DNA from 3 places in the Blautia sp. MSJ-36 genome. Region 2 is predicted to be linked to each of the others. Evidence: predicted binding sites of a transcription regulator. Region 2 holds the regulator's gene; each other region holds the start of a gene.
The links. Region 2 encodes NrdR, which represses ribonucleotide reductase genes. Its sites were predicted from a motif close to CACAANATNTTGTG; they were not measured.

Region 1: KQI39_RS15125 (ribonucleoside triphosphate reductase) is a predicted target of NrdR. The motif match lies at 9,113-9,126, and genes of this name have one in related genera.
Region 3: nrdD (anaerobic ribonucleoside-triphosphate reductase) is a predicted target of NrdR. The motif match lies at 5,228-5,241, and genes of this name have one in related genera.

What each region holds. Positions count from the first base shown of each region.
Region 1 is NZ_JAHLPQ010000032.1:1,363-11,530, forward strand. Features, by position in the region: gene KQI39_RS15095 (AzlC family ABC transporter permease) at 1-261, opposite strand, end outside; gene KQI39_RS15100 (ABC transporter permease) at 475-2,496, opposite strand; gene KQI39_RS15105 (ABC transporter ATP-binding protein) at 2,489-3,256, opposite strand; gene KQI39_RS15110 (sensor histidine kinase) at 3,475-4,491, opposite strand; gene KQI39_RS15115 (response regulator transcription factor) at 4,499-5,170, opposite strand; gene KQI39_RS15120 (amino acid-binding protein) at 5,192-5,632, opposite strand; gene KQI39_RS15125 (ribonucleoside triphosphate reductase) at 6,586-8,958, opposite strand; gene hflX (GTPase HflX) at 9,176-10,168, opposite strand, start outside.
Region 2 is NZ_JAHLPQ010000015.1:12-10,179, forward strand. Features, by position in the region: gene sigG (RNA polymerase sporulation sigma factor SigG) at 132-911, opposite strand; gene KQI39_RS11045 (YlmC/YmxH family sporulation protein) at 1,025-1,279, opposite strand; gene nrdR (transcriptional regulator NrdR) at 1,419-1,868, shown strand; gene gdhA (NADP-specific glutamate dehydrogenase) at 2,059-3,393, opposite strand; gene KQI39_RS11060 (aminotransferase class I/II-fold pyridoxal phosphate-dependent enzyme) at 3,615-4,832, shown strand; gene KQI39_RS11065 (citrate/2-methylcitrate synthase) at 5,013-6,374, shown strand; gene KQI39_RS11070 (patatin-like phospholipase family protein) at 6,390-7,256, shown strand; gene KQI39_RS11075 (YqeG family HAD IIIA-type phosphatase) at 7,267-7,773, shown strand; gene KQI39_RS11080 (shikimate kinase) at 7,770-8,279, shown strand; gene efp (elongation factor P) at 8,366-8,923, shown strand; gene KQI39_RS11090 (response regulator transcription factor) at 8,970-10,168, opposite strand, start outside.
Region 3 is NZ_JAHLPQ010000024.1:16,309-26,476, forward strand. Features, by position in the region: gene KQI39_RS13595 (amino acid ABC transporter ATP-binding protein) at 1-632, shown strand, start outside; gene nagB (glucosamine-6-phosphate deaminase) at 791-1,534, shown strand; gene nagA (N-acetylglucosamine-6-phosphate deacetylase) at 1,563-2,666, shown strand; gene KQI39_RS13610 (CBS domain-containing protein) at 2,788-3,213, opposite strand; gene asnA (aspartate--ammonia ligase) at 3,262-4,272, opposite strand; gene KQI39_RS13620 (hypothetical protein) at 4,535-5,083, shown strand; gene nrdD (anaerobic ribonucleoside-triphosphate reductase) at 5,259-7,394, shown strand; gene arcC (carbamate kinase) at 7,556-8,488, opposite strand; gene KQI39_RS13635 (COG1470 family protein) at 9,062-10,168, shown strand, end outside.

The DNA of each region.
Region 1 (10,168 bases), on a different contig from region 2:
AGAAAAAGACATCAGGCAATATCTCAAATTGATGATCAGCTGAGTCATTGCCATCTCCCACATGGAACCTCCCGCAAAAATAATGTCCAGTCCCGCAAACTGACCGGCGGATGTCAGGTTGGTCAGTGAGATCAGGACTGCCTGCCAGATACTTAAGCCTCCGGCAACGGCCATCATGCCAAAGGTGAACGACACCGCAAAATATCCCAGTCCAATGGGCACGCCATCCTTCATACCTTTTCTGAAACTTTCTCTTTTCATCGATTTCCTCCATTGTATGTATGTTAGCCAGGCACAACATAAGATCATCCGCGTTTACGGCCTGATCCCATCCTGTCATGAACCCGGTTGCACACGTAAATAAGAGCGTGTCTGGAAACTTTTTCCGCTTCCTGACACGCTCTTTCATTGTAGCATTGCCATATCAAAACTTCAATACTTCGCAGCAAACACACCTGTGCTTTTTCCCTGATTTTATGCTTTTTCTACGATTTTATAGTAGGATCTTGCTGTCATGGAGTAGATCAGTCCATAGACCAGCGCAAAAGCCAGAACCGTTCCTGCCGTACAGCCCACGTACAGTTTTGTATTGGCCATTCCAAACAGCAGCAGGAGCCGGCGGATCAGCGGAAATGCCATGGAAATATGAACCATCGCCATCACAAGCGGGATAAAAAATACCAGAAGGATCTGTCTGCGGATGGCACCTTTTACTTCTCTGCGGCTCATGCCCACTTTCTGCATGATCTGGAACCTTCCCTGATCTTCGTAGCCCTCTGAGATCTGTTTATAGTAAATGATCATCGCCGTTCCCATAAGGAAGAGTGCTCCCAGAAAGATTCCAATAAACAGGATACTTCCGTTATCCACATAATAAGTTTCGTACTCACTCTGGCGGACACCACCGATCACGATGGTATTCTCAGAAAAGCCACCACTGCGGCAGTAATCTTTCAGCGCCTGATAAACAGCCTGACCATACCGGATCTTTTCCTCATTGCTGCCACGGATATCTGCACCCAGATGAACTGTGAGATCTTTTCCCGCCTCGTAGGCATCAACTCCTTCGTACATTTTTGTCCGAAGTCCGTCAATATACTCAAAGTCCGAATCCGTCACAACAATCGCCGCCATATTGGATACCAGATTGGTCATCGCACTTAAAGGTGCTTTTTCCAGCCATTTCTTTACTGCAAAATCCCGGTCATCAATTTTTAATATATCTTTTTCCTTTTCGGACGGATACCAGGCAAAGATCTCACCGTCGTGGAGATCTGTTTTTTCCCCGGTAAGTTTCTCATACTCAGACTGGCGGATCGTATACAGATCTACGGAATTCCCATCTTCCGGGTAATTGTAGGCCTGTCCGATCATAATGCCGTTTTTTCCCTGCATGCAGCCGATCTCGAGATACGTTTCGGCCACTGTTTTTTCTGCCGGCACCTGATGATCTTCCATTGCCTGTGCAAAAACCTTCTGAAACTGTTCACTCTGTTCCTGGCTGATACCGGAGATTCTGGCATCCGTATCAAAAGGATACCGGTTCACCATAATGTCCCCCATTCCAAAATACAACGACACTGTCATGGAAAGGAGCAGGAGCACGCCGGTACTTAAAATACAGATACTTGCCAGACCTGCCGCATTCTGTTTCATACGGTAGATCATGCCGGAAACACTGATAAAGTTGCTGGTTTTATAGTAGAACTTTTTGTTCTTCCGAAGCAGTTTCAGGATCACAATACTTCCTGCTGTAAAAAGAAGATATGTTCCTGCCATGACCAGAATTACCGCCAGAAGAAAAATAAAAATCGCCTGGATCGGAGATTCCGTGGTTACTGCCAGATAATATCCCACGCCAAGACAGATCACACCAAGAAGTGCCATGAGCCATTTTGCCCGGGGCTCCCTCTCTCCTGTGTTTCCGCCTTTCAGAAGTTCTACCGGATTATTCATTCTTACTCTGGTAAGATTCAGTGCCAGGATCACAAGAAAAATCCCTCCAAATCCTGCGATACAAAACAGGATTCCTGTAATGGAAACATAAAATCCCAACACTGCCGGAACATGAAGAAAACGGAAAAGCAAAAGCAGGGAAAGCTTGCTTCCAAGAATACCAAATCCGATACCTGCGGCCAGAGAAAGCAGAGACGTCATGATCGTTTCCAGAAACATCACTTTTCCGATATGGCCTTTTTCCAGGCCCAGAATATTGTAAAGCCCAATTTCTTTCTGTCTTCGTTTCATAAGAAAACTGTTGCTGTAGATCAGAAAGATGACACAGAAAATTCCAACAACCACTTCACCGCTTCCCACGATCAGCCGCACTTCTGATGCCTGGGGCACTGCTTTCTCCAATGTGGGACAGTCCCGCAGAAATTCCATCATATACATCATGGCAATACAGAAAATGCAGGTAAGCATATAGGGAGTGTAGGTGCTCCGGTTGTTGCGGATGTTCTGTACTGCCAGTTTTCCAAACAGTCCTCTACGCATGGCTCTCACCGCCTGTCGTAAGGATCGTCAGGGTATCTGCGATCATCTGGTACATTTCCTGTCTCGTTTTTGTGCCACGGTAGATCTGGTGGAACACCTGTCCGTCCTTGATAAAAAGAACTCTGGATGCATGGCTGGCTGCCTGTGCACTGTGGGTTACCATGAGAATGGTCTGGCCTTCCTGATTCACTTCATTGAACATGGAAAGAAGATCGGACGCCGCATGGGAGTCCAGCGCTCCGGTTGGTTCGTCCGCAAGGATCAGCCTGGGATCTGTGATCAGCGCTCTTGCAACTGCCGCCCTCTGTTTCTGTCCGCCGGAAACCTCGTAGGGAAATTTTTCCAGAAGCTGGTCAATGTGAAGGGCTTTTGCAATGGGGCGGATCTTCTGTTCCATCTCCTGATAATCTTCGCCTGCCAGCACAAGGGGAAGATAGATGTTATCCCGGAGACTGAAGGTGTCCAGAAGGTTAAAATCCTGGAATACGAAGCCTAAGTTTTTCCGACGAAATGCGGAAATCTCTTTTTCTGTCAGGTGGGTGATGCTTTTTCCTTCCAGAAGTACTTCACCGGATGTTGAGCGATCCAGGGCTGCCAGAATGTTCAGAAGCGTTGTTTTTCCGGAACCGGACTCTCCCATGATCGCCACATATTCTCCCTCTTCCACTGAAAAAGTCACATTGGAAAGTGCCTGTACTTTGTTTCCGCCGAAGCGGGTGCTGTATATCTTTTTTACATTTGTTACTTCCAGTAATGCCATATGCCAATTCCTTTCTTATCTGTATTTACAGCGTTCCAGGGATTCGTACATTCATGGTATCATTCATGTTCTAAAGAACTGCACTTAATGTAATAATTATTTGGAACGCTACTTTATGTTTTCAGTATAAGAAAATTCTCCGGCGGCTGCCATCGAAGTGGCTTACATTTTGCGGGGGAAGCTTACATTTGTGTAAGGTTGGCTTCTGTAAAAAAATCTCAATACATATCCAGCTCTTTTTTCCACAGGCTCAGCCGGACTTCCGTGCCTTTATCCACCTGGGAATCCACAGTAATCTCATGGCCCAGCTTTTTCAGGATCTTCCGGCTTAAATACAGGCCGATCCCGGTGGCGCGGTTGTCCTCCCGGCCGTTAACTCCAGTGTAGCCTTTTTCGAAAATCCGTGGAAGGTCTTCTGCCTGGATTCCGATGCCGGTGTCTGCGATGACAAGGATTGCCGGTGCTGTATTCGATGTCCGTTTTCCACGCTCATCCTCCATCCAGATTTCAATACCGCCCGTTCTTGTATATTTCAGCGCATTGGAAAGTATCTGTCCGATAACAAAACCGAGCCATTTTTCATCGGTGAGAACGGTCGCATCTGTCCCCTCATAGGACAATGAGAGCTTTTTTGCCACAAAGATCCCTGCATATTTATGGATCTGTTCCCGGATGATCCGATCCAGAGAGCACCGGGCAAGCTTCAGGTCTGCAGACATGTCTTCTGTTCGAAGGTACCCGAGAACCATCTCCACATACTGTTCAATGCGAAAAAGCTGCGCCAGGGATTCCCGGTTCCGCTCCGGTTCCTCCTGAAGCAGCAGACGCAGAGCAAAGATCGGCGTCTTAATCTGATGCGCCCACATGGTATAGTAATCCGTCATCTCCTCCAGGGAACGCTGCCGGTCTGTTTCCGCGCCCATCCGCATACTGTCCAGTTTCCGGATGATCTCCCGGTAAACAAGTTCTACTTCATCAGTGGTCTCATTCAGCCGGTCCAGATTGATCTCCGGAGCTTTTTCCACCAGGCAGAGTGTCTGCACCTTCTGCCGGTAGCGGACATATCCATATAAAAAAGCGGCAGCTCCTGCTCCAAGCCACAGAACTGCCATATAGATCACTGCCTCAGCGGGAAGCTGGTACAGGCAGACCACTGCTGCCGATGCAGCCACCGCAAAAACAAAGGCAATGAGAAAAATTTTTGTCTGTTTCAAATATGCGCGTAATAATTCCATAAAAACCTCACACCATGTAACCCAAACCTTTTCGCGTGATAATAAAATCCTCTAGGCCTGCTGCCTCCAGCTTTTTGCGAAGGCGTGTAATGTTTACAGTCAGGGTGTTGTCGTCCACAAAGCTGTCACTTTCCCACAGTTTGGTCATAATGGCATCTCTGGATACCGGTCTGCCTGCCTGGGAAAAAAGCAGCTCCAGAATACGCAGTTCATTTCTGGTCAGTTCCAGCTCCACCCCGTTCCAGGTCAGCGTAGCCCCGGAAAGGTTGAGCACTGCTCCTTTATGTTCCAGTACATTTCCCGGATTTCCAAAGGAATAGGTCCTGCGGAGAATTGCCTGAATCTTGGCTACCAGTACATCCATGTCAAAAGGCTTGGCGATAAAATCATCTGCTCCACGGCTCATGGCCATGACCATGTTCATATTGTCGGCTGCGGAGGAGATAAAGATCACCGGCACCTGGGAGACTTTTCGGATTTCCTCGCACCAGTGGAAGCCGTTATAAAAGGGAAGTTTCAGATCCAGAAGAACAAGCTGAGGATCTTTCCCCGCAAATTCCTGCAGTACATTGGAAAAATCCTCAGCCAGAAAAACTTCATATCCCCAGGAACTGAGATGTTTTTTCAGAAGATTCGCGATTGTTTCGTCATCTTCTACAATAAAAATGCGATACTTCATTCCTGTTCGTCCTTTTTGTGTTTACGCTTCTTCCACTCCATCCGGATCTACCAGGCGGTTCAGAACCTTGAAGCCATTATTACGGAGAACACTCTCTGCAACCAGAAGATCCTCACAGTGCATGATCGCTACCGGAACTTTCAGGCCTCTGTGGAAGAAGGTGTAGATGTAATGAAGGTTTACGTTGCTGTCGCCCATGACACTTAAAAGTTTGTCCAGGCCGCCGATCTCATCCTGAAGATCCACCAGGATGGCCTGAGTGATACGGGTCATATATCCGTTTTCTGCCATGATCTGATCTGCTTTTTCAGGATCGTCGCATACCATACGGAAGTTTGCAAATTCCGGTGCGTCAAAGCAGCCGAAGCCGTAGATGTCGATCTGATTCTCTGCAAGAATCTTTGTAACTTTCTGAAGACTGCCTGGGGTGTTTTCTACGAAAACGATGTTCTGTTTTACCATAATAATGTTTTCCTCTTTTCTTGTTATTCTTTTCTTATTATTCTTTTGTTATTTTCTTGTTTATTTTAGCATGAAATTTGTGGGAAGTGAATCCCCTCCCGGGGTGGGGCATTTCGCATGTGGCGGGTTTCCTTTCCAGGGGAGCATTTTGCATGCGACAGATATATCGCCTTCCGGCGGGAGCATTTCGCATGCGGCAGGTATATCGCCTTCCAGCGGGAGCATTTCGCATGCGGCGCATTCCCTTCCGGCGGGAGCATTTTCGCATGCGGCAGTTGCGAGGAGGGGAAACATTCATAGTTGCGAAGGCCATACTCCCCTCCTCGCGCTCCACCCCTCCCGGCCACGCCGCTGTTCTGCGTTGTGGAATGTGTTGCTTTGCTGGCGGGGCGATGGATTTTACGGTGTTGGATATTGTAGGCTATGCCGATATAGATGAATGCACTACGCTATAACCCGCGGTTTATTTTTATCGATTTGAGCAAAAAACAGGGAACAGGCCCGCTACGCGGGCCGCTTTCCCGTCCGCCCTCATCCATCGGCTCAGCCTGACGGCTTCGACACCCTGGAGTACATCGCCCTACCAATAACGTAGCACATTCCACAACGTACGCCTCAAAATGCGTGCCCGGAAAGGGGGAGCGCGAGGGGGAAAAACGGGCTTCGCAACTCTGAGTGCTTTCCCCCTCGTATATTTCCGCCGGGAAACAATTCCCGGATCTCCCCACGATGTAGCACAGCGATACATTCACATTAATACGTTAAAGCGTAACGCTTTTAATCACTAAATTTCAAATATAAGTATACCATCACAACCCAAAATGTCAACCACCTTTCCAAAAAACAAAAATCCCCCATATAAAAAAACAAAATAATATATAAAAAAGCCGAACGCACATCCAACAGACATGCGTCCAGCCATCCATTTAACAATTGCAGTTGCCCGGAAGAACTCAATCAAGTTCTTCATCCACATACTTCTGTATATTAGAAGCATTCACATACTTCTTAACCTGTGCCCCGTCAGTGATCACAAGTGTAGGCGCCTGACGGATCCCGTACTGCTTGACAAGTTCGGGATTCTGCTCGGCATCGATGATCTCCAGTTCTTCGCCTTCCAGCATTTTCTTTGCCATACGACAATTCGGACAAGTACTGGTTGTGAAGAGATATTTGTGAGATGCCACCGGCTGGATCTCAACCTCATCACCTTTCATGGTCATCATGCTGGTGTGTACTTTTTTCAGCTGGGAATGGGTAATATCATAGAGGGTACGGTTCTTGTACTCCTGTGTCTTGCCATCGTTCCAGTTCTGTACCGGACGGTAGTATCCGGTGATACGGCTGTAAACCTCGGCCTTCTTTCCACATTTCGGGCAGGTGAAATGCTCGCCGCTGATGTAGCCATGCTCCTGACATACGGAATAAGTCGGAGAAATGGTGTAATATGGCAGACGATAATTCTCCGCGATCTTACGTACCAGAGACGCTGCTGCCTTCCAGTCCGGAAGCTTCTCTCCCAGGAATGCGTGGAATACAGTTCCGGATGTATACAGAGTCTGCAGATCATCCTGAATATCCAGTGCGTCAAAAATATCAGCGGTATAATCAACCGGCAGATGAGAGCTGTTTGTATAATACGGAGTATCGCCCTCTTTTCCTGCTGTCTTGATATCCGGATAACGGCTTCTGTCGTGTTTGGCAAGACGGTACGCAGTGGACTCTGCCGGTGTTGCCTCCAGGTTGAAAAGCTCTCCCGGATACTGCTCCTGGTAGTCGGAAAGACGGTTTCTCATATGCTCCAGAACTTCTTTCGTAAACTTCTGGGTTTCCGGATCTGTCATGTCTTTTTTCAGCCAACATGCATTTAAGCCCGCTTCGTTCATTCCCACAAGACCGATGGTGGAAAAATGATTCTCAAAGCTTCCGAGATATCTCTTGGTGTACGGATACAGTCCCTCATCCAGAAGTCTGCTGATCACATCTCTTTTGATGTGAAGAGATCTCGCGGAGATATCCATCATATGATCCAGACGCTGATAAAATTCCTTCGGTGTTCTGGAAAGATATGCGATACGTGGCATATTGATGGTTACAACACCTACAGAACCTGTGCTCTCACCGGAACCGAAGAAACCGCCGCTCTTTTTGCGGAGCTCACGGAGATCCAGGCGGAGGCGGCAGCACATGCTGCGGATGTCGCTTGGTTTCATATCACTGTTAATATAGTTGGAAAAATACGGTGTACCGTACTTGGAAGTCATCTCAAAGAGAAGTCTGTTATTCTCGGTATCAGACCAGTCAAATTCCTTTGTGATGGAATAGGTCGGGATCGGATACTGGAATCCACGTCCGTTGGCATCTCCCTCGATCATGGTCTCGATAAATGCCTTATTGACCATATCCATCTCTTTCTTACAGTCTTTGTACTTGAAGTCCATGTCCTTGCCGCCTACGATTGCCGGAAGTTCTGCAAGGTCGTCCGGAACAGTCCAGTCCAGTGTGATATTGGAAAATGGTGCCTGAGTTCCCCAGCGGCTCGGAGTATTTACGCCGTATACAAAAGACTCAATGCATTTCTTTACTTCTGTATAGGAAAGGTTGTCTACCTTTACAAAAGGAGCCAGGTAGGTATCAAAAGATGAAAATGCCTGTGCGCCTGCCCACTCGTTCTGCATGATTCCCAGGAAATTGACCATCTGGTTGCAGAGTACGCTTAAATGCTTGGCAGGTGCGGAAGTGATCTTACCCTCGATTCCGCCAAGACCCTCACGGATCAGCTGTTTCAGGGACCATCCTGCACAGTATCCAGTCAGCATGGACAGATCGTGGATATGAATATCCGCATTTCTGTGTGCCTCCGCAATCTCGTTGTCATAGATCTCCGACAGCCAGTAATTGGCAGTAACTGCTCCGGAGTTGCTTAAGATCAGTCCTCCTACGGAATAGGTTACTGTTGAGTTCTCTTTTACACGCCAGTCCTCAACCTTCACATAGCTGTTTACGATCTCTTTATAGTCAAGGATGGTAGATTTCATATTGCGGATCTTCTCACGCTGCTTGCGATAAAGGATATACGCCTTGGCAACATCGGAATATCCTGCCTGGATCAGTACGTTCTCCACACTGTCCTGGATATCTTCCACAGAGATCCGGTTGTTCTCGATCTTATTCTGAAAATCCGCTGTAACACGAAGTCCCAGAAGATCGATCATATCCGGGCTGTAATTCTTGCCCTTGGCATCAAACGCCTTATCAATTGCCGCGGTGATCTTCCCCATCTTAAATTCGTCTAATTCACCGTCTCTTTTTACTACCTGAAACATAAGAAAAATGCCTCCCTCATGCATGTATTTATAAAGCGGACACTCCCGTTCCGCCTCACTTACCTGCCCATGAACATACCCCGTTTCACGATCTATGTTCAAAGCGCTGTAGGCTTATTGTATCAGACACACCTCTTTGCGTCAACACAAAAAGCACCATATATAGTGTCCATTTTGTTCACGGTACTATATATGGTACTGAGTAGATTTTTTAACATTATGTGACTTTCGGATAGATTTCCCGCGGAACCCTTGCTTTTACAGCGATTCCGCCTTCTGTATATTCTTCCGAAAGAAGCTGTCCATACTCACGGATCAGCTGGATCTGACCTGCTTCTGAATATGGAAAAAGCCGCTCCATATAAATCTGGCCTTCTGCAAGAATCTCCGAAAGAAGCTGTTTAAATTCTCCAAGTCCCTCTCCTGTCCGTGCGGAAATTTTCAGCGTATGATCTGCACGGAGATCCCGGAGACTCTCCCCGGAAACACGATCCTGCTTGTTAAAAAGTGTGATTGTCTTTTTCCCAAGGGCACCCAGCTCTTTCAGGGTCTCATATACGATATGCATCTGCATCTCCGCCTGGGGATTGGACGCATCTACTACATGAATGATGTAGTCCGCATATTTGGCTTCTTCCAGGGTACTCTTGAAGGCTTCTACCAGATTATGTGGAAGTTTTCGGATAAATCCTACGGTATCCGTAAGAAGAAGCTGCTGCCCGTCATCCAGTGTCAAAAGACGTGTAGTGGGGTCCAGCGTGGCAAAAAGCTTATCCTCCGAAAGCACCGACGCACCGGTCAGTGTATTCAAAAGCGTGGATTTTCCAGCGTTGGTGTAACCCACAATAGCCGCAGTCTTCAGATTGCCTACCGCTCTTCTGGAACGGATCAGCTCCCTGTGTTTCTCCACCTGGGAAAGTTCCTGCTTCAGTGCGGAGATCCGGTTTCGGATCAGACGGCGGTCTGTCTCCAGTTTCTTCTCACCGGGGCCTCTGGTACCGATTCCTCCTCCAAGTCGTGAAAGGGAAGAACGAAGTCCCACAAGACGTGCGGAACGATAACGAAGCTGTGCAAGCTCTACCTGGATCTTACCTTCGCTTGTAACAGCACGCTTTGCAAAAATATCAAGGATCAACAATGTACGGTCCATGACTTTGCATTCCAGTTCCCGCTCCAGATTGTTCATCTGTGCAGGAGAAAGCTCATCGTC
Region 2 (10,168 bases):
TTATTATACCATGAATGGCAGGTTCTTCGGAGCCTGCTTTTTCATTTGAACACAAAAAAGGAGCCATTGCTCCATAGATGATTACTCATCTATTTTGCAACAGCCCCTTTTTGTTTGAAGATATTTATGAATCAATTTCTGAGATAATTTCGCATACTGCGAAGGGCATGTTTTTCCAGGCGACTGACCTGGGCCTGGGAAATGCCGATCTCATCGGCCACTTCCATCTGGGTTTTTCCTTCGTAGAAGCGGAGATCAATAATGTGTCGTTCCCGTTCTCCCAGCCGGTTCATGGCGTCCCGGAGAGAAATATCTTCCACCCAGTTTTCCTCCCGGTTCTTTTTGTCGCTGATCTGATCCATGACATAGAGAGTATCTCCTCCTTCGGAATACACCGGCTCAAAAAGGCTCACCGGGCTCTGGATCGCATCCATGGCATAGACGATCATTTCCTTGTCAATGCCGATCTCATCAGCGATCTCCGCGATGGTAGGCTCTTTGAGATGCTGCCGCATATAGTTTTCCCTGGTGTAGATGGTTTTGTAGGCGATATCCCGCAGAGAGCGGCTGACCCGTATGCTGTTGTTATCCCGGAGATATCTTCGGATCTCACCGACGATCATAGGAACTGCATAGGTAGAAAACTTTACCTGAAGGGTGGTATCAAAATTATCGATTGCTTTGATCAGGCCGATACAGCCGATCTGAAAAAGGTCATCTGGATTTTCACTGCTGTTCTGAAAACGGCGGATCACGCTTAAAACAAGCCGCAGATTGCCTTTGATGTACAATTCTCTGGCTTCTTCATCGCCAGCTTTGATTCTTTTGAAGAGCTCCTCTTTTTCTTCCTGGTTGAGAACAGGAAGCATTGAGGTATTTACTCCGCAGATTTCAACTTTATTCAGTGCCATCTTAGAATCCTCCTTGTCTTGTCAGTACATTAAGATGATTCTCAGAGGGCGGTTGAAATATACTTTTCCGGGGAAAATATAAAAAATAAAGGGCCTTGACAAATGTAGTCGGTTCAGTCTCCTCCCAGCCGTTTTTCATCACGGAAATCAACAAGGATGATATCTTCACCAATCTGGCGGATGCAGTCCCAGGGGATGATGCATTCACTTTCTCTTGAAAAACACCAGCAGAATTTCCCGGGTTCCGGCATGATCAGGGCTTTCAGCCGGGCGGTTTCACAGCAGAATTCCACATCAAGAGGACAGCCAAGGCTACGGCAGGTGTGGATATTGATCACTTCTTTCTGTTTCAGTTCGCAGATACGCATAAAATTCATCACCTGATATGATTTTATGGAAAATCTGTAAAATTTATGCAAGTCCGATTATTGACACATTATATGCATTTATTCTATAATAAAAACAAATTTAGTAATGATTTTTTGATCCGGAAAGGGGGAGAGTTCCGTGAGATGTCCGTTCTGTAACCAGGATAATACAAGAGTTGTAGATTCCAGACCTGTAGAGGATACCAATTCTATCCGCCGCCGCCGTCTCTGTGATGCCTGCGGAAAGCGTTTTACAACTTATGAGAAGGTGGAAACGATTCCACTGACTGTGATCAAGAAGGATCAGAACCGGGAGAGCTATAAACGTTCCAAGATCCAGGATGGTGTTCTTCGTGCCTGCTATAAACGCCCCATTCCCATTGAGAGAGTGGAAGAGATGATCGATTCCATAGAAGGGGATATTTTCCGGTCAGAAGATCGTGAGATCAGCAGCACCAAGATCGGAGAGATCGTCATGGAGCATCTGAAGGATCTGGATGCTGTGGCATATGTACGTTTTGCGTCTGTATACAGGGAATTTAAAGATGTCAGTACCTTTATGGACGAGCTGAAGAAACTGATCAACTAGAAAAATGAATGTTGAATATTTAAGACCGATTGTCAAAGGGCAGCCGGTCTTTTTTTGTACGATTTTTAATATGGATTTCAATTTATGAGTTATCACAGACAGTAAAGCAGGATATAAAAACAGGGACCGCATGGGAAAATTCCTCTGCGGTCCCTGTTATAACTTACGTTAATGATTCAGGAAACTTAAATTAAACAATACCCTGAGCTTTCATAGCGTCAACAACTTTTTCGAAGCCGGCGATGTTTGCACCTACAACATAGTTGTCTTCCATACCGTAACGTTTAGCAGCGTCATCAGCTTTGTGGAAGATGTCGATCATGATGTTGTGAAGTTTCTCATCAACCTCTTCTCTTGTCCAGGAAAGTCTCATGGAGTTCTGGCTCATCTCCAGTGCGGATGTGGCAACACCGCCAGCGTTTGCGGCTTTACCAGGCATGAAGAGAACACCGTTCTCCTGAAGGTATGTTGTTGCATCAAGAGTAGTAGGCATGTTAGCACCCTCAACGACATATTTGCAGCCGTTTGCAACCAGTGTTTTAGCTCCGTCAAGACCAAGCTCGTTCTGAGTAGCACATGGAAGATAGATATCACATTTGATGTTCCAGATGCCAAGTCCCTCTGTGTAAGTAGCACCCTCAACACGGTCAGCGTACTCTTTGATACGTCCACGTTTAACTTCTTTGATGTCTTTTACAACGTCAAGGTTGATTCCGTTCGGATCGTAGATATATCCGTTGGAGTCGTTCATTGCAACAACTTTGGCACCAAGCTGAGTAGCTTTCTCAACAGCGTAAATAGCTACGTTACCAGAACCTGTTACAACAATTGTTTTTCCTGCTACGGAGTCGTTGTGTGCTTTTGCGATCTCGTTGAGCATGTATACAACACCGTAACCAGTAGCCTCTGTACGGATCAGGGAACCGCCGAAGGAGAGGCCTTTACCTGTGAGGACACCCTCATAAAGACCACGGATTCTCTTGTACTGTCCGAAGAGATAACCGATCTCACGTCCGCCGACACCGATATCACCAGCCGGAACATCTGTATCTGCGCCGATATATTTGCAAAGCTCTGTCATAAAGCTCTGGCAGAATGCCATAACCTCTCTGTCAGATTTACCCTTAGGATCGAAGTTGGAGCCACCTTTTCCACCGCCGATCGGAAGGCCTGTAAGAGAGTTTTTGAAGATCTGCTCAAAACCAAGGAATTTCAGGATACCCTGATTTACAGAAGGATGGAATCTTAAGCCGCCCTTGTATGGTCCGATAGCACTGTTGAACTGAACACGGTATCCTTTGTTAACCTGTACAGTTCCGTTGTCATCGATCCACGGTACTTTGAAGGAGATGATTCTCTCTGGCTCTACAAGACGCTCAAGAATGGAAAGCTTACGATACTCTTCCTCATTTTTGTCAATTACGACTTTAAGGGAATCGAGAACTTCCTTAACTGCCTGATGGAATTCTGGCTCGCCAGGATTCTGTGCTACAACTCTTTCATAAACTTCTTCTGTGTAAGACATTGTTGTTTCCTCCTCATCACATATTAAATTGCATTGAAAACTAAATTCGAGTGCTATTATACATTAACATGCTAAAAAAGGGAAGTGCTAAATTAAATTTTTTTAAATTTTTATTTCTTGCGTTGAAAGCCCAAATGTGAGAAGATATAGAAATAGATATTTTTTGACTATGAAATTAAAATGGTTAAATAATAGTGAAAATTAGAAGAGGAGTGGTTTTTATGAGAACATTCGGGAAATCATCAAAGCTTGATAATGTATTATATGACGTACGTGGACCGGTTGTGGATGAGGCTGCCAGAATGGAAGAAGACGGGATGGAGATCCTGAAACTGAATATCGGTAACCCGTATCCGTTTGGATTTTCCGCACCGCAGGAAGTGATCCTGGATATGCTTAGTAATGTACGTACTTCGCAGGGATATTCCGATTCCAAGGGTATTTTTTCCGCAAGAAAGGCGATCATGCAGTATGCCCAGCTTCGTGGGATCCCGGGAGTTACCATTAATGATATTTATACTGGTAATGGTGTCAGTGAGCTGATCAATCTCTGTATGCAGGCACTTCTGGATAACGGGGATGAAATCCTGATCCCGGCTCCGGATTATCCGCTGTGGACGGCAACTGCAACACTGGCAGGTGGAAATGTGGTTCATTATATCTGTGATGAACAGTCTGACTGGTATCCGGATATCGAGGATATCAAGAGTAAGATCACACCAAGGACCAAAGCGATCGTTATCATCAATCCAAATAACCCGACAGGTGCCGTATATCCGAAGGAGATCCTGGAGCAGATCGCGGACATTGCAAGAGAGCATGAGCTGATCATCTTTTCCGATGAGATCTATGACCGCCTTGTTATGGATGGATACAAACATACTTCCATCGCTTCTCTTGCACCGGACGTATTCTGCGTGACATTTTCAGGACTGTCAAAGTCTCATATGATCGCAGGTTTCCGTATCGGATGGATGATCTTAAGCGGAGCCAAGAACAAGGCCAAAGGTTATATAGAAGGAATCAACATGCTTTCTTCCATGCGCCTTTGCTCCAATGTTCCGGCACAGTCGATTGTACAGACTGCACTGGGCGGATATCAGAGTGTCAATGAGTATATCCAGCCAGGCGGACGTGTTTACGAGCAGAGAGATTTTATCTATAAGGCTCTGAATGATATTCCGGGAATTTCCGCTGTAAAGCCGCGTGCGGCATTTTACATATTCCCGAAGATCGATACCGAGAAATTCAATATCTATAATGATGAGCAGTTTGCCCTGGATTTCCTTCATGACAAGCAGGTTCTCATCGTTCCGGGTAAAGGCTTTAACTGGAACCAGCCGGATCATTTCCGTATTGTTTATCTGCCGGATATCCGTCAGCTGGATAAGGCAATGAAGAAGATGAAAGAGTTCTTTGCTACATATAAGCAGGTCTGATCACCAATACAAATATTTTCGGCATAGACCAAAACGGAAAAAAATGCTATAATCATATCTGAAATATCCCGGTCATCAGGGCCGGGATATATGAAATAAGACCAGAATTGCTTGAGAGGGGAATGAGGAGGGACCGTTATCGGATAGCAATAAAACAGAAATCGAAAGGGGAAATAACGGATGAGCAAATTCAACATGAAAGTGACACCTGAGATTGAGAAACTTACGCAGATCTGTCGTGAGAATGATAAACTGGATCTGTCTTTATATGGCAAGTACGATGTCAAGCGAGGTTTGCGTGACCTTAATGGAAAGGGTGTCCTTGCGGGACTTACCCAGATTTCCAATGTCCAGGCAACCAAGATCGTGGATGGGAAAGAGGTTCCCTGTGCAGGTAAGCTTTCTTACCGGGGATATGATATCAAGGATCTGACAAAAGGCTTCATCAATGACCGGCGTTTTGGTTTTGAGGAAGTAACCTATCTGCTTCTTTTCGGAAAACTTCCGAATCAGGAAGAACTGAATGAATTTTCCGGGATTCTTGCGAATCAGCGCCAGCTGCCGCGGAATTTTGTAAGGGATGTCATTATGAAGGCGCCATCCAGAGATATTATGAATGCTCTGTCAAGAAGTGTGCTGACACTTTATTCCTACGACAAAGACCCGGATAATATTGAACTGGAGAATGTGCTCCGTCAGTGTATTAATCTGATCAGTGTTTTTCCGCTGTTATCTGTTTATGCGTATCAGGCCTATAATCATTATGAGAAAGGTAAGAGCCTTTATATCCATCAGCCGAAGAAGGAACTTTCCACAGCAGAAAATATTCTGCGCCTTTTAAGACCGGATAAGAAATACACGGCACTGGAGGCGGAGATTCTGGATATTGCCCTGATTCTTCACATGGAGCATGGCGGTGGTAACAACTCTACCTTTACTACACATGTGGTTTCTTCTTCCGGAACCGATACGTATTCCGCAATTGCGGCAGCCCTGGGTTCTCTGAAAGGCCCGAAACACGGTGGCGCCAACATCAAAGTTGTAAAAATGTTCAACGATATGCGTAAGCATGTGCATGATTACAGTGATGAAGAGGAAGTCAGTGTTTACCTTAAGAAACTTCTTCACAAAGAGGCCTTTGATAAACGTGGGCTGATCTATGGTATGGGACATGCGATCTATTCTGTTTCCGATCCACGTGCAGAAGTATTTAAGGGGTATGTGGAGCAGCTTGCAAGAGAAAAAGGCAGAATGAAGGATTATCAGCTGTATGCTACGGTAGAGCGCCTTGCGCCAAAGGTTATTGCAGAGGAGCGTAAGATCTATAAAGGTGTCAGTGCCAATGTGGACTTTTACAGTGGATTTGTTTACAGTATGCTGGATCTGCCCCTGGAACTCTACACACCGATGTTTGCCATTGCACGTATTGTAGGCTGGAGTGCACATCGTATGGAAGAGCTTATCAATGTGGATAAAATTATCCGTCCTGCATATAAGAATGTTCTTCCGGAAGCAGAGTATATTCCTCTTGGTGAGCGATAGGAAAGGCAATGGAAAATGACAGAATATAATGAGACAGCACTGGTACTGGAAGGCGGTGGAAACAGAGGTGTTTTTACTGCAGGAGTACTGGATTACCTGATGGAACAGAAAGTGGAATTCCCATATGTAGTGGGAGTATCAGCGGGCGCCTGCAATGCCATGGATTATGTATCCGGGCAGGTAGGGCGTACCAGAAGATGTATGATCGTGGAAAATAAGGAATACCGTTATATCAGTCTGAAAAATATTCTGGATAAGAAAAGTCTGTTTGACATGGATATGATCTTTGACAGGTATCCCAATGAGATTTTCCCATTTGATTTTGACGAGTACTTTAAATCGGATATTGAATGTGAGATGGTTGTGACGAACTGTCTTACAGGAGAAGCAGAGTATCTGTCCGAAAAGCAGGACAGACAGAGACTTATGGATATCTGCAGAGCGTCCAGCAGCATTCCGGGAATGAGCCCGATGGTAACGATAGACGGGCAGCTGTATCTGGATGGAGGGGCGGCAGATTCCATACCTCTTATCCATGCCATGAAAAAAGGCCACCGGAAAAATGTGGTCATTCTTACCAGAAATCAGGAATACCGTAAGAAAAAACCAGGTAAAAGCAAAGCCGTATATGTGGCTGCTTTTAAGAAGTATCCGAATCTTTTAAATACATTGCTCAACCGTTATCAGGTGTATAATAAGACCCTGGAACTGATTGAAAAATGGGAAAAAGAAGGTCATATTTTTGTGATCCGACCGGAAATCGAGACCGTTTCCCGTACGGAACAGAATGCGGAAGCATTAAGCGGATTTTACAAGCATGGGTATGAAGTAATGAAAGACCGTCTGGGTGAACTTTATGATTACCTGGAAAAAGAAAACTGAGGTGGAATAGATGTTCAGAAGTTTTTTTCCGGATGAATATCTGGATTCTGCGTATGTAATTGACTATGAGAAGCTTTACAGAGAAGGATACAGAGGGCTTCTTTTTGATATTGATAATACCATTGTCCCGCACGGTGCACCGGCAGATGAACGGGCAAGGAAACTGTTTGAAAAGCTGAGGGGGATCGGGTTTCGATACTGTTTTGTATCCAACAACCAGAAACCCCGCGTAGAGCCTTTTGCCAGGGCCGTAGAGGGAAATTTTATAGAAAATGCCCATAAACCGGCTGTGAAGAATTACAAAAAAGCCTGTCAGGTGATCCAGACAGAACCTGACCGGACAATTTTTGTGGGGGATCAGCTGTTTACGGATATTTACGGAGCGAAGCGGGCGGGGATCCGTACGATTCTTGTAAAACCGATTCATCCAAAAGAGGAAATTCAGATTGTGCTGAAACGCTATCTGGAAAAAATAGTACTATATTTTTACCAAAAAGAGGAGGGGAAGAATTCATGAACCATATTGTAATTATCGGCTTTATGGGTTCAGGAAAGACACGAGTTGGAAAGAGGCTGGCGAAGGACCTGGGACTTCCGTTTATTGACGTGGACAGACTGATCGTGAAGAAAATGAACATGTCGGTAAAGGAGGTATTTGAACGCTTTGGAGAGCCGTTTTATCGTGCACTGGAGACAATGGCAGTTAAAGAGCTGTCTACAGATGGTGAGCGTAAGGTAATCTCTGTCAGCGCTGGACTGCCTCTGCAGGAGCAGAACCAGAAATATCTTCAGAATATGGGGACGATCATCTATCTGAAGGGATCTGCGGCAACACTGATCAAACGTCTGGAAGGAAGCAACAATCCAACACTGGAGGGAGCTGAGAACAAAGAGGACAAGATCAAGAAACTTCTCAAGCAGAGAGATCCTGTTTATGAGAAGTTTGCAGACATTAAAGTTGTCACAGGAGTGAAGCCTTTTGACGAACTGATTGCAGAAATTGAAGAAAAATTAAAGGCTTAAATAAAAAAACAGTTGAAAAATGACAAAAGGTATTATAGAATAATCCATAGCGAAAAAGAACCGCATATATTAAGGAGGAAATATTTATGATTTCAGCAGGTGATTTCAAAAATGGTATCACACTTGAAATTGATGGAAACGTATGTCAGATCGTTGAATTCCAGCATGTAAAACCAGGAAAAGGCGCAGCCTTTGTAAGAACAAAATACAAAAACATTATCACAGGATCTGTAGTGGAGAAATCTTTCCGTCCTACAGAGAAATTCCCGGCTGCACGTATCGAGCGTGTAGATATGCAGTATCTGTATCAGGATGGTGATTTATACTACTTTATGAATACAGAGACATATGATCAGGTTGGTCTTACAAAAGATCAGGTTGGCGATTCTCTGAAATTCGTTAAAGATAACGAAATGGTTAAGGTTTGCTCTCATAACGGCGAGGTATTCGCAATCGAGCCTCCTCTTTTCGTAGAGCTTGAGGTTATTGAGACAGAGCCAGGATTTGCAGGAAATACAGCACAGGGTGCTACCAAACCGGCAACTGTTGAAACAGGTGCACAGGTTCAGGTTCCGCTGTTCGTAAACCAGGGCGATAAACTGAAAATCGATACAAGAACAGGAGAGTACCTCTCCCGTGTATAATGCGATACAATAAAAAAACCCGCGCAAGCGGGTTTTTTTAATACATTTAATCTTTTCTGAGATTTTTCAGAAACTGGCTGGGTGACATTCCTTCGTGGGATTTAAATACCCGGCTGAAATAAAAAGCATCGGAGAATCCTACCATTTCAGCCACATCTTTGGTGAGGATATCCGGGTTGTTCTGCATTAATGTCTTTGCCATTTTCAGGCGCAGTTCACTGATATATTTGCTGGGAGAGATCCCGAATTCTGATTTAAAAAGTGTGGAGATATATTTTTCATTGTAACCAAAAATATCCTGAAAGGATTTCGTTGTGATCTGCTGAGTGAAATTCCGGTCCAGATAGTTCCGTACCTGGCGTGCAAGAGAAGGGAGTTCTTCACCTGGTGTTTTGCTGTGGAAACCGCAGATCTTGTCAGTTTCATATTGAAGTTCCCGTTCCAGTTCTTCGTAAGAATAGCAGGTGGAAACGATCTCTGCAACATCAGGATAGACAATGTCCCTGTGGCAGTTCTGGATCACAGCAGAGATGTAGTACCTGAGATCAGCAGCCAGCTGGAATTGGGAGATATTTTTTCTGTTTTCCAGAGTGATCAGAGAATGGATCATATGGTAGAAACAATCCTGGTCAGAGCTGGAAGAAATCCCTGCACAAAGCTGCTTGACTTCCTGGGAAATAAGTATCTTCTGATCTGAAACGGAGCTGCAGATTTTTATGGAACTGCTTCCGAAACAGTTGTGGAACAGGGCAAAAAGGTATGTATCTTTGATAAGATCTGTTACAGAAGATCCGTCAGAGGCTCGTGCCAGGATAGTATTCAGCCAGATATCTGATTCCTGGTCTTCTGTGTTTGCGGATAATAAATGTTGGATCTTTTCTGCAAGGGATAAAAGATCCGGCTGATCGGAAGATGCATAGACCAGCGCATAAACCTGTTCGTTCTGGTGCCGTCCGTAGAGAAGATGAATGTAAACAGGGTATTCCTGCTCCAGCTGGAAAAGGATCTCCGGGGAAAGAGGACGGAACCTGGAATCGGGGATAGTTTCACCGTAAACACTGGAACACAGCGGGCCTTGAAAAACAAATACAAAAGAACAGTGAAAACCATTCATAAAATCAGGATCACCTGCGGAAAGTTTGTCACTTCGGACAGCACATTGCAGATATTCTTTCTGAAGCAGCCGGGTTTCGGATTTTTGCTGTTCCAGGCAGGAGAGAAGGATGTCATCCAGAGTTTTGAGGT
Region 3 (10,168 bases), on a different contig from region 2:
CCATCATCGGACCGTCCGGCTGTGGTAAATCCACATTTCTCCGTTCTCTGAATCTTCTTGAGGAGCCAACCGGGGGAAAAATTCTCTTTGAGGGAACCGACATCACAGATCCGAAGGTGGATATCAACCGTCACCGTCAGAAGATCGGAATGGTATTCCAGCAGTTCAATCTGTTTCCGCATAAGACGGTAAAAGAGAACATCATGCTCGCACCGGTAACTCTGAACCTTATGAGTAAGGAAGAGGCAGAAAAAACGGCACTGGAGCTTCTGAAACGAGTAGGTCTTCCGGATAAGGCGGATTCCTATCCGGATATGCTTTCCGGTGGCCAGAAGCAGCGTATTGCCATTGCGAGATCTCTTGCCATGAATCCGGATGTGATGCTGTTTGATGAGCCGACATCCGCACTTGACCCGGAGATGGTCGGAGAGGTTCTGGAACTGATGCAGGAGCTTGCAAAATCCGGCATGACCATGGTTGTGGTAACCCATGAGATGGGATTTGCCCGTGAGGTGGCAACCAGAGTTCTTTTCATTGATGAAGGAAAGATCCAGGAGGAGAATTCCCCGAAAGAATTTTTTGCAAATCCGAAGAATAAACGACTTCGGGAATTCCTTTCAAAAACATTATAAATTCGAATTACGCCGAACTGATATTTTCCATGTCCTGTACAGAAATGCAGGAGGAAAATATCAGTTTTTTTGTGGTATGACAGCTTCTGAAATGGAAAGTATGTTATAATAATCAGAGAAAAAAGGGTTTTACAGCAAAAAACTAAGGGGGAAAAACTATGACTATTTACACAGGAAAAGATTATCAGGATGTAAGCAGAAAAGCAGCCAATATCATGTCTGCACAGATTATTATGAAACCGGATGCGGTTCTCGGACTTGCTACCGGTTCCACACCGGTGGGCATGTATGCACAGCTGGTGGAGTGGTACAAAAAAGGAGATCTGGATTTTTCAAAAGTGACAAGTGTGAATCTGGATGAATATAAGGGACTTTCCGGTGACAATGACCAGAGTTACCGTTATTTTATGAATCAGAATCTCTTTGACCATGTAAATATTGACAAGGAGAGAACCTTTGTGCCTGACGGGCTGGAAGAGGACAGTGATAAGGCGTGTGCACAGTATAATGAAATCATCCGGAAAACCGGCGGTGTGGACATGCAGCTTCTTGGTATCGGCGGAAACGGGCACATCGGATTTAATGAACCGGGAGCGGCTTTTGAGAAAGAAACCCATTGTGTGGATCTGACAGAAAGTACAATCAAAGCCAACGCAAGATTCTTTGAGAGTATGGATGAGGTTCCAAAACAGGCCTACACTATGGGAATCAAGAACATTATGGCAGCAAAAAAAATCCTCCTTATGGCAACGGGAACTTCCAAGGCAGAAGCCCTGTACAATTCCCTGTACGGACCGATCACACCGAATGTTCCGGCATCTATTCTGCAGCTTCATCCGGATCTCACGGTTGTGGCAGATGAGGATGCACTGAGCCTGATCCGTGAAAAAGGACTTTTATAGAGGAAGCGCAGAGAGGGGCAAAAAAGTTATGATTATCCGAAATGGAAATGTTTTTCAGGAAGATGGCAGCTTCCGGAAAATGGATCTTTATGTAGAAGACGGGAAACTTGTATCCGGTGAGGCGGAAGTTTCTGATAAAGAAGAAATTGACGCTTCCGGACTGAAAATCTTGCCGGGACTTGTGGACATTCACAGCCATGGTGCGGTCGGACATGATTTTTCAGACGCAGATGCGGCCGGCCTGAAAAAAATTCTCCAGTATGAAAAAGCTCACGGAGTTACTTCCTACTGTCCTACATCTATGACACTTCCCATGGATGAGCTGATCCGGATTTTTGCTTCCGCAACAGAAGTGGAGCAGGATAAGAGCTGCGCCAGGATTGTGGGCCTGAATATGGAAGGACCGTTTTTGGATCCTGCGAAAAAGGGGGCACATGTGGAGGAATACATCCGCAAACCGGACATTGAATTTTTCCGGGAATGTCAGAACGCTTCCGGTGGAAGGATAAAGGTTGTGACTGTGGCTCCGAATATGGAAGACGCAGAGGAGTTTATTGAAACGTTTAAAGATGATGTGGTGATTTCCATCGGCCATACAGGTGCGGATTATGACTGCGCGGCAAAAGCCATGGAAAAGGGTGCCCATCATGTAACCCATCTGTACAATGCCATGAATCCGCTGGGACACCGTGCGCCTGGAGTGATCGCAGCAGCGGCAGATGATCCGCTGTGTATGGCGGAGATGATCGGAGATGGAATTCATATTCATCCGGCAGTAGTAAGAAATACATTCCGGATGTTCGGGGAAGAACGGATTGTACTGATCAGCGATTCCATGATGGCGGCAGGAATGGAAAATGGTGTTTATGAGCTGGGCGGCCAGAAGGTGATTATGAATAACCGGAAGGCGGTTCTTGAGGATGGCACCATTGCCGGTTCCGCAACCAATCTCTATGAATGTATGCAGTGCGTGATCGCAATGGGTGTGCCGGAGCGTACGGCGATTTTTGCGGCCACCAGAAATCCTGCAAAGAGCATTGGCATCTATGGAGAGGTGGGCTCTCTTGTGCCTGGAAAACGGGCGGATATGGTACTTGCAGATGAGAAGCTGAATATTGTGAGGGTGATCTGATCGAATCAGATAAAGAAGGACAGAGAATAAGGCTCCGGTTCCCGGGAAAGCAGAATGAGAATATTCGCTTTATCCCGGGAACCGGAGCCTTGTTTTTGTTTTTGGGGGCTGGTAGCTGAGTTTATTCTTCAGCAGCGCCCTGTGCGGCTTTCATTTCGTTGTAACAGTATTTGATGATGGATTTTCTGGTTATGATTCCGATAAAGGCTCCCTGGTCATCCACAACTGGCACGAAGTTCTGATTGATGGCGCGGTCCAGGAGATCTTCCATATTGGAATCTGCGTGGACCGGTTTATAGGTGGCACGGCGTGGAATTGCCATGATGGGAACGCCCTCTGTTTCCTTGATATCGTGAATGTCTGCCCGGCGCATGCCCCAGAGAAGGTCGCCCTCTGAGATGGTGCCGAGATATTTGCCGTCCATGGTGAGAATGGGAATACAGGAGTACTTGCGGTGCTCCATTTTTTCAAGGGTCTGGCGAAGGGTCTCATCTTCGAAGATGTAGGCGACTTCGCTTTTGGGAATCAGAAAAAACAGAATGTTCACGTTATTACCTCATTTCCGCAAAAATTATAAATAAATCTGCAAGATGTTTTAGAGAAGCTGAAGTCCGTGTGCTTCTGCAGCATCTGTGATTTCTTTTGGCCAGAGAGATACATGTACTTCTCCGATGTGTGCTTTACGCAGGAAGAACATACAGATTCTGGACTGTCCGATACCACCACCGATGGTGTACGGAAGCTCTTTGTTCAGGATGGCTTTCTGGAAAGGAAGTTCTCTTCTGTCATCGCAGCCTGCCTCGGTAAGCTGGCGGTCAAGTGCGTCCTCGTCAACACGGATTCCCATGGAGGAAAGTTCAAGTGCAATGTCAAGTACCGGATAGTATACAAGGATATCGCCGTTCAGTTCCCAGTCATCGTAGTCCGGGGCACGTCCGTCGTGGCGCTCTCCGTTTGTAAGAGTTTTTCCGACTTTCATAAGGAATACGGCACCTTTTTCACGGACGATCTTGTATTCACGTTCCTTCGGTGTGCAGTCCGGATACATGTCAAGAAGCTCCTGTGTTGTAATGAAGAAGATGTCCTTCGGAAGGATTTCTTCGATGTAGTCGTACTGTACAGCCATATATTTCTCAGTTTTACGAAGGACACTGTAGATGGTGCGTACGGTCTCCTTGAGAGTCTCCATGGAGCGCTCTTCCTTGGAGATGATTTTTTCCCAGTCCCACTGGTCTACGTAAACAGAGTGGATATTGTCCAGATCTTCATCGCGGCGGATCGCTACCATATCTGTGTAGAGGCCTTCACCGTGAGAAAAACCGTATTTTTTCAGAGCGTAGCGTTTCCATTTCGCAAGGGAGTGTACGATCTCGGCGTTGCTGCCTTCGATAGCCTTGATATCAAAGCTTACCGGGCGCTCTACACCGTTAAGATTGTCATTAAGGCCGGATTCCGGTGCTACAAATGTTGGAGCGGATACTCGGAGAAGGTTGAGCTTCTGGGAGAGTGTCTGCTGGAAGAAATCTTTTACTGTTTTGATCGCAATCTGTGTGTCATGGAGGTTCAGGTCTGCATGATAGGTTGCGGGGATTGTGATTGTGTTCATTATCGCTTCCTCCTGATGATTTTTTGGCTTGTTGCTCTGTGGGGTATTATAGCAGAAAATGGCCAGGGTGGCAATATAAGGAGGTGTGAAGTCCGGGCCTGGACCAGGGAAAAATACTGGGTATTGAGAGCATGATATGATATACTGAATGTAAATTGTGTAATGCTCGCATTCAGGGACATGCAGCAGGACGAAATGGGAATGTCCGATTGATAAAAATAAATGTAAATGTCCGTTTTAACGGACAGAACGGAGGGAGTTTATGGCAGGTGAGAAGTGTCAGGTTTGTGGCGGCAGGGTTGTAAATGGCAGGTGTTCACTGTGCGGGATGCCTTACAGAAATGATGAAGTACTTTACCATCTTAATGAGCCCCGTGAGGTACATTACAGACATGCTTCCGCCAAAGTGCGGGATATGATGCGGCAGTATGGAGAGACTGTGGATAAAACAGCACAGCGCAGCGGCCGGGTGAAGCAGAGTACGAATATGGGGCGGAATACGAATGCAGGCCGCAATATGAATACGGGACGGAATGCAGGAGTGAACCGGAATCCAGGCGGAAACCGAAATATAGGAAATACAGGAAATGCAGCTGCAACTGTGAAAAAGACCGCACCGGCAGGCAGTACCGTGTATAAAACAACGGCGAACAGAAATCGTACAGAAGTTTTAAATCAGGGGAAAAAGCAGCAGAACGAAGGCCGGAAAAGAAACAGTATAAGCTGGATCATATGGCTTATAGTGGCATTGGTCGCCCTGCTTCCCGAGATATGGGATTTCATCGCAGAATGGTTCCAAATGAATTTGTAAGAATATTTCCGCAGTGAGATCATGCAGTGCTAAAAGTCTGTATTTTTTTGTATACAGAAATATCCCTTTTCTTTTCCTCCCAGCTGTGGTATACTCATGCCTAGCACAATATATAGAGAAAAATCAAGATATAGGTAGAGATAGTACTATATATAGTATTTGGGAGAGATGAGCCATGTTATATGTAATTAAGAAAGACGGAACAAGAGAGGAGTTTAATCCTCAGAAAATCGTGGCTGCCGTGAACAAATCAGCAGAGCGTATTCTTTATACTTTTTCCGATGAGGAGAAGGATTTTATTTGCCGTTTTGCCCAGGAGCATGCGGATTCCCTTGGGAAAAATGAGATCGAGATCCAGGAGATGCATAACATCGTAGAGGGAGCACTGGAGCGTGTAAATCCTGCAGTTGCCAAGAGCTACCGCGATTACCGGAATTACAAGCTGGATTTCATTCACATGATGGATGACGTTTACACCAAGAGTCAGGCCATCCGTTACATCGGCGATAAGAGCAATGCCAATACGGACAGTGCGCTTGTTGCAACCAAGAGAAGCCTGATCTTCAATGAGCTGAACAAGGAGCTTTACCGGAAGTTCTTTATGAACCGTAATGAGCTTCAGGCATGTAAGGATGGTTACATTTACATTCATGATCAGTCTGCACGTCTGGATACTATGAACTGTTGTCTGTTTGATGTGGCAGCTGTTTTAAGCGGCGGTTTTGAGATGGGTAATGTCTGGTATAATGAGCCGAAGACCCTGGATACAGCCTTTGATGTGATGGGCGATATCATCCTCAGCACAGCAGCGCAGCAGTACGGTGGTTTTACCGTTCCTGAAGTTGATAAGATCCTGGCACCGTATGCGAAGAAGAGTTACGATAAATATATTTCCGAATTTCTGAAATACTCTGATGAGAGCTGGAGCGGCCGCGAGGAACGTGCGATCGAGTATGCTCTTGATAAAGTCCGCAGGGATTATGACCAGGGATGGCAGGGAATTGAGTACAAGCTGAATACGGTTGGTTCTTCCAGAGGCGATTATCCGTTTGTTACAGTAACACTTGGTCTTGGAACCGAGCAGTTTGAGAAGATGTGTACGGTTTCTCTTCTTGAAGTGCATCAGGGAGGCCAGGGAAAAGCCGGACATAAGAAACCGGTACTGTTCCCGAAGATCGTATTTCTTTATGACAAAGAGATCCACGGTCCTGGAAAGTGCTGTGAGGATATTTTTGAGGCTGGTGTGGAGTGCTCCTCCAAGACCATGTATCCGGACTGGCTGTCCATGTCCGGCGCAGGCTATATCTCCAGCATGTACAAGAAATACAAAAAAGTCATCAGCCCGATGGGATGCCGTGCTTTCTTAAGCCCGTGGTATGAGCGTGGTGGCATGGAACCGGCAGATGAGAATGATACGCCTGTTTTTGTGGGCCGTTTTAACATCGGTGCGGTAAGCCTTCATCTTCCGATGATCCTTGCCAAGGCCAGAGCGGAGAGCAGAGATTTCTATGAAGTTCTGGATTTCTATCTGGAAATGATCCGTAATCTGCATATCCGTACGTATGAGTATCTGGGACAGATGCGTGCGTCTACCAATCCTCTTGCCTACTGTGAGGGTGGTTTCTACGGTGGACATCTGAAACCGAATGAAAAAATCGGCAAGATCCTGAAGCCGATGACAGCTTCCTTTGGTATTACAGCACTTAATGAGCTGCAGGAGCTTTACAATGGAAAATCCATTGCAGAGGATGGTGCGTTTGCCCTGGAAGTTCTGAAATATATCAATGACAAGGTAAATCAGTATAAGAAGGAAGACGGTTACCTTTACGCAATCTACGGAACGCCGGCAGAGAGTCTCTGTGGCCTGCAGGTAGAGCAGTTCCGTAAGATGTACGGAATTATTGAAGGGGTTTCTGACAGACCATATGTAAGCAACAGTTTCCACTGTCATGTAACAGAGGACGTAACCCCAATCGAGAAACAGGATCTGGAGGGACGTTTCTGGGAGCTTTGCAATGGTGGTAAGATCCAGTATGTACGTTATCCCATCGGCTACAATAAAGAAGCCATCCGTACACTGATCCGCAGAGCCATGGATCTGGGATATTATGAGGGCGTGAACCTTTCTCTTGCATACTGTGACGACTGTGGTCATGAGGAGCTGGAAATGGATGTGTGCCCGGTCTGCGGTTCCAGAAACCTGACGAAGATCGACCGTATGAACGGATATCTTTCCTACAGCCGTGTTCATGGGGACACCCGTCTGAATGAGGCGAAGATGGCGGAGATCGCTGAGCGAAAATCCATGTAAAATATAGGCCGGACAGATTGGCTGAGGTAGAGCTATTTACACAGATATGGCATTATGCTGTATCTGTGTTTTTTTGCGCCGATTTCCGGCATAAAAAATATCCCGCAGAACTGCCGGTAGATTCAGCAGTTTTCTGCGGGATATTGTTATGGAAAAGTGTATTATTTAATGATGGTTCCTGTCTTCTCACAGTATCCGTCTTTGGCGTGAGCCATATCGGTGATGATGGTACGGCGTCCGGTGCCTTTTTCGACGAAGGAAACACCTGCTTCAATCTTCGGAAGCATGGAGCCTGCCGCAAACTGATTGTCTGCGATGTATTTCTGCGCATCTTCTGTGGAGATGGTATCCAGATAAGATTCCTGATCGGTGTTATGGTTAAGGCTTACCTTCTCAACACTTGTAAGAATCATCAGAGTATCTGCGTTCAGTTCCTCTGCAAGAAGTCCTGCTGCACGGTCCTTCTCGATGATGGCGCTGGCACCGTTCAGCTGGGTACCCTGCTCAAGAACCGGGATTCCGCCACCGCCTGCTGCGATAACGATCTGCTCTGCCTGGGAAAGAACCTTCACGGTCTCGATCTCCACGATCTTCTGTGGCTTCGGTGCTGCAAGGATTCTTCTGTACTGTCCTTCCCCTACTTTTGTGACGAAGTTTCCTTTTTCTTCCTCGGCTTCTGCTTCTTCTGCATTCAGGACACGACCGATGATCTTCTCCGGTTCGGAAAATGCTTCATCATATGGATCAATGACAACCTGTGTGAGAATGGTGCTGACAGGTTTATAGATTCCTCTGGAAATAAGTTCCGCACGAATGGCGTTCTGAAGGTCATAGCCGATATAACCCTGGCTCATGGCAGAACATACGGACATTGGTGCAAATGTATAATCAGGATGTGCCTTGCCGAATTCATTCATTGCGGTGTGGATCATCCCTACCTGCGGACCGTTGCTGTGGGAGATTACCACGCGGGTTCCTTCTTCAACCAGGTCTGCGATTGCCTTGGCTGCAAGTCGGGCAGCTGTTTTCTGCTCAGGAAGTGTGGTACCAAGTGCTCGGTGGCCTAATGCAACTACTACGGTTTTTTCGCTCATAGGAAATACCTCATTTCTCTTTAAAATTGGTTACTGTTCAATAGTAACGAGTATTATATTTTATTATAAAAGACCTATGTTGGAAATGCAATAGAATTTTAGATGAATACGGTTTACAGATAGTTGTCCGACCGTGAATTTTCAGACAAGGAAAAACCGCCTGATTCGGTCAGGCGGTTCATTTCCTACTATTTTTTGAGGGGGGAGATAGAGAGTGGTTTTTCATCTATCCAAGATCTATTATATAGAGGAAATATGTTTAAATTATGTCGGTAATCTAAAAGAAATCGAAAATTTATAAAGAAAGTTTAAACAAACTTTATAATTTTTATATCTGGTTGCGCCCATTTGAGGAATGTGCTACTCTGAAAGAGTCTAATTTCCGCGCTCTGCGGAATGTATTCACGCATCAGTTCGATGCAGAAATCCATTTTTTACTGATAAATATTGTTTTTCTGACGGTTATGCACCGTTTTGCCGGGGAGGGATGCCTTTGTCTGTGGAAAAGTAAGCCTCTGTTAAAAGTGAATGTGTAAAAGATAATGCCATAGCAGGCAGAAATGGAGAATTGCGATGAAAAACAGAATATGGAAACAGATAAGGAGAACTTCAATTGCAGCTGCAGCTGCGGGAACTGTACTGGTGGGAAATATTCAGCCGGGAACCGTTTTGGCATCTGCATTTCAGTCAGGGCCGAACCCGAAAGTGGAGCAGAGCTGTTTCTGGACAGACAGAGAGAAGGGAATGGCAGAGCTGGATATCCGGATTACAGGATTAAAGGACTGGATAATGGAGAGAAGGATTTCGGACGGCAATGAGAACCTGCCGGAAATAACAGAATCGGAAAATAAGCAGGAAATGGAGGAAGAAGATGAGTACATGGAGGAGCTGGCATCCGGGAAAACAGTATACGAAGAGAATGAAACGCAGGAGGAAGAGAGTGAGGGCTCACAGGAGGGAACGACGTCCGGAGGAGAAGATGTAGAGAATGAAAGCTCTGCCGTGATACTGGAAAACGAAGAAGTCACGGAAGAGGATCAAAATCCGGAAGAAACGGAGGAAATGCCAGAAGAAGAATCGGAAGAGGAATCCGGGGAAAACAAAAATCCTGACGTGGAACCGGAACCAGTGACCTGCGTGGTGTATGTCTCGGAATATTTTTCCACGGAAACAACATCACTTCCGGAAAATGTACAGACACAGCAGATACCGGTGAAAAATCAGAAAGGCGAAGATACGGAAATCACAAAACTGGTATATAAGATAGAAACGGAAAATTTCCATGAGGAATCCATTTTGCTGCAGATTCCGCTGTCTCTGCGGGATGAATACAGATATCCGGTGGAAGAAACCAGTTATCTGCTGGTGCAGGACGAACCGCTGAAGAAAGACTGTGGTGGTGCAGGAACGGTTCTTCTGGTGAAAGAAAACGGAAGTACTCAGATTCTTGCGGAAGGAATTTCTCCAATTCTTACTGTGGAAGCTGCAAAAGCAGATATGATACTTTCTGTAACTTCCGAGACAGAAGAAATGAAAGCCGGAAAAACCATCCGTTATCGGGTAGATCTTGCGAATACAGGGGCTCTGGATCTTGAGAATATCCGGATGACCAGCAGTTTTTCCTGCCCGAAGATTACGCAGCAGTGGGAAGAAGCACAGGGACTTACCGGAAAAGGCTCC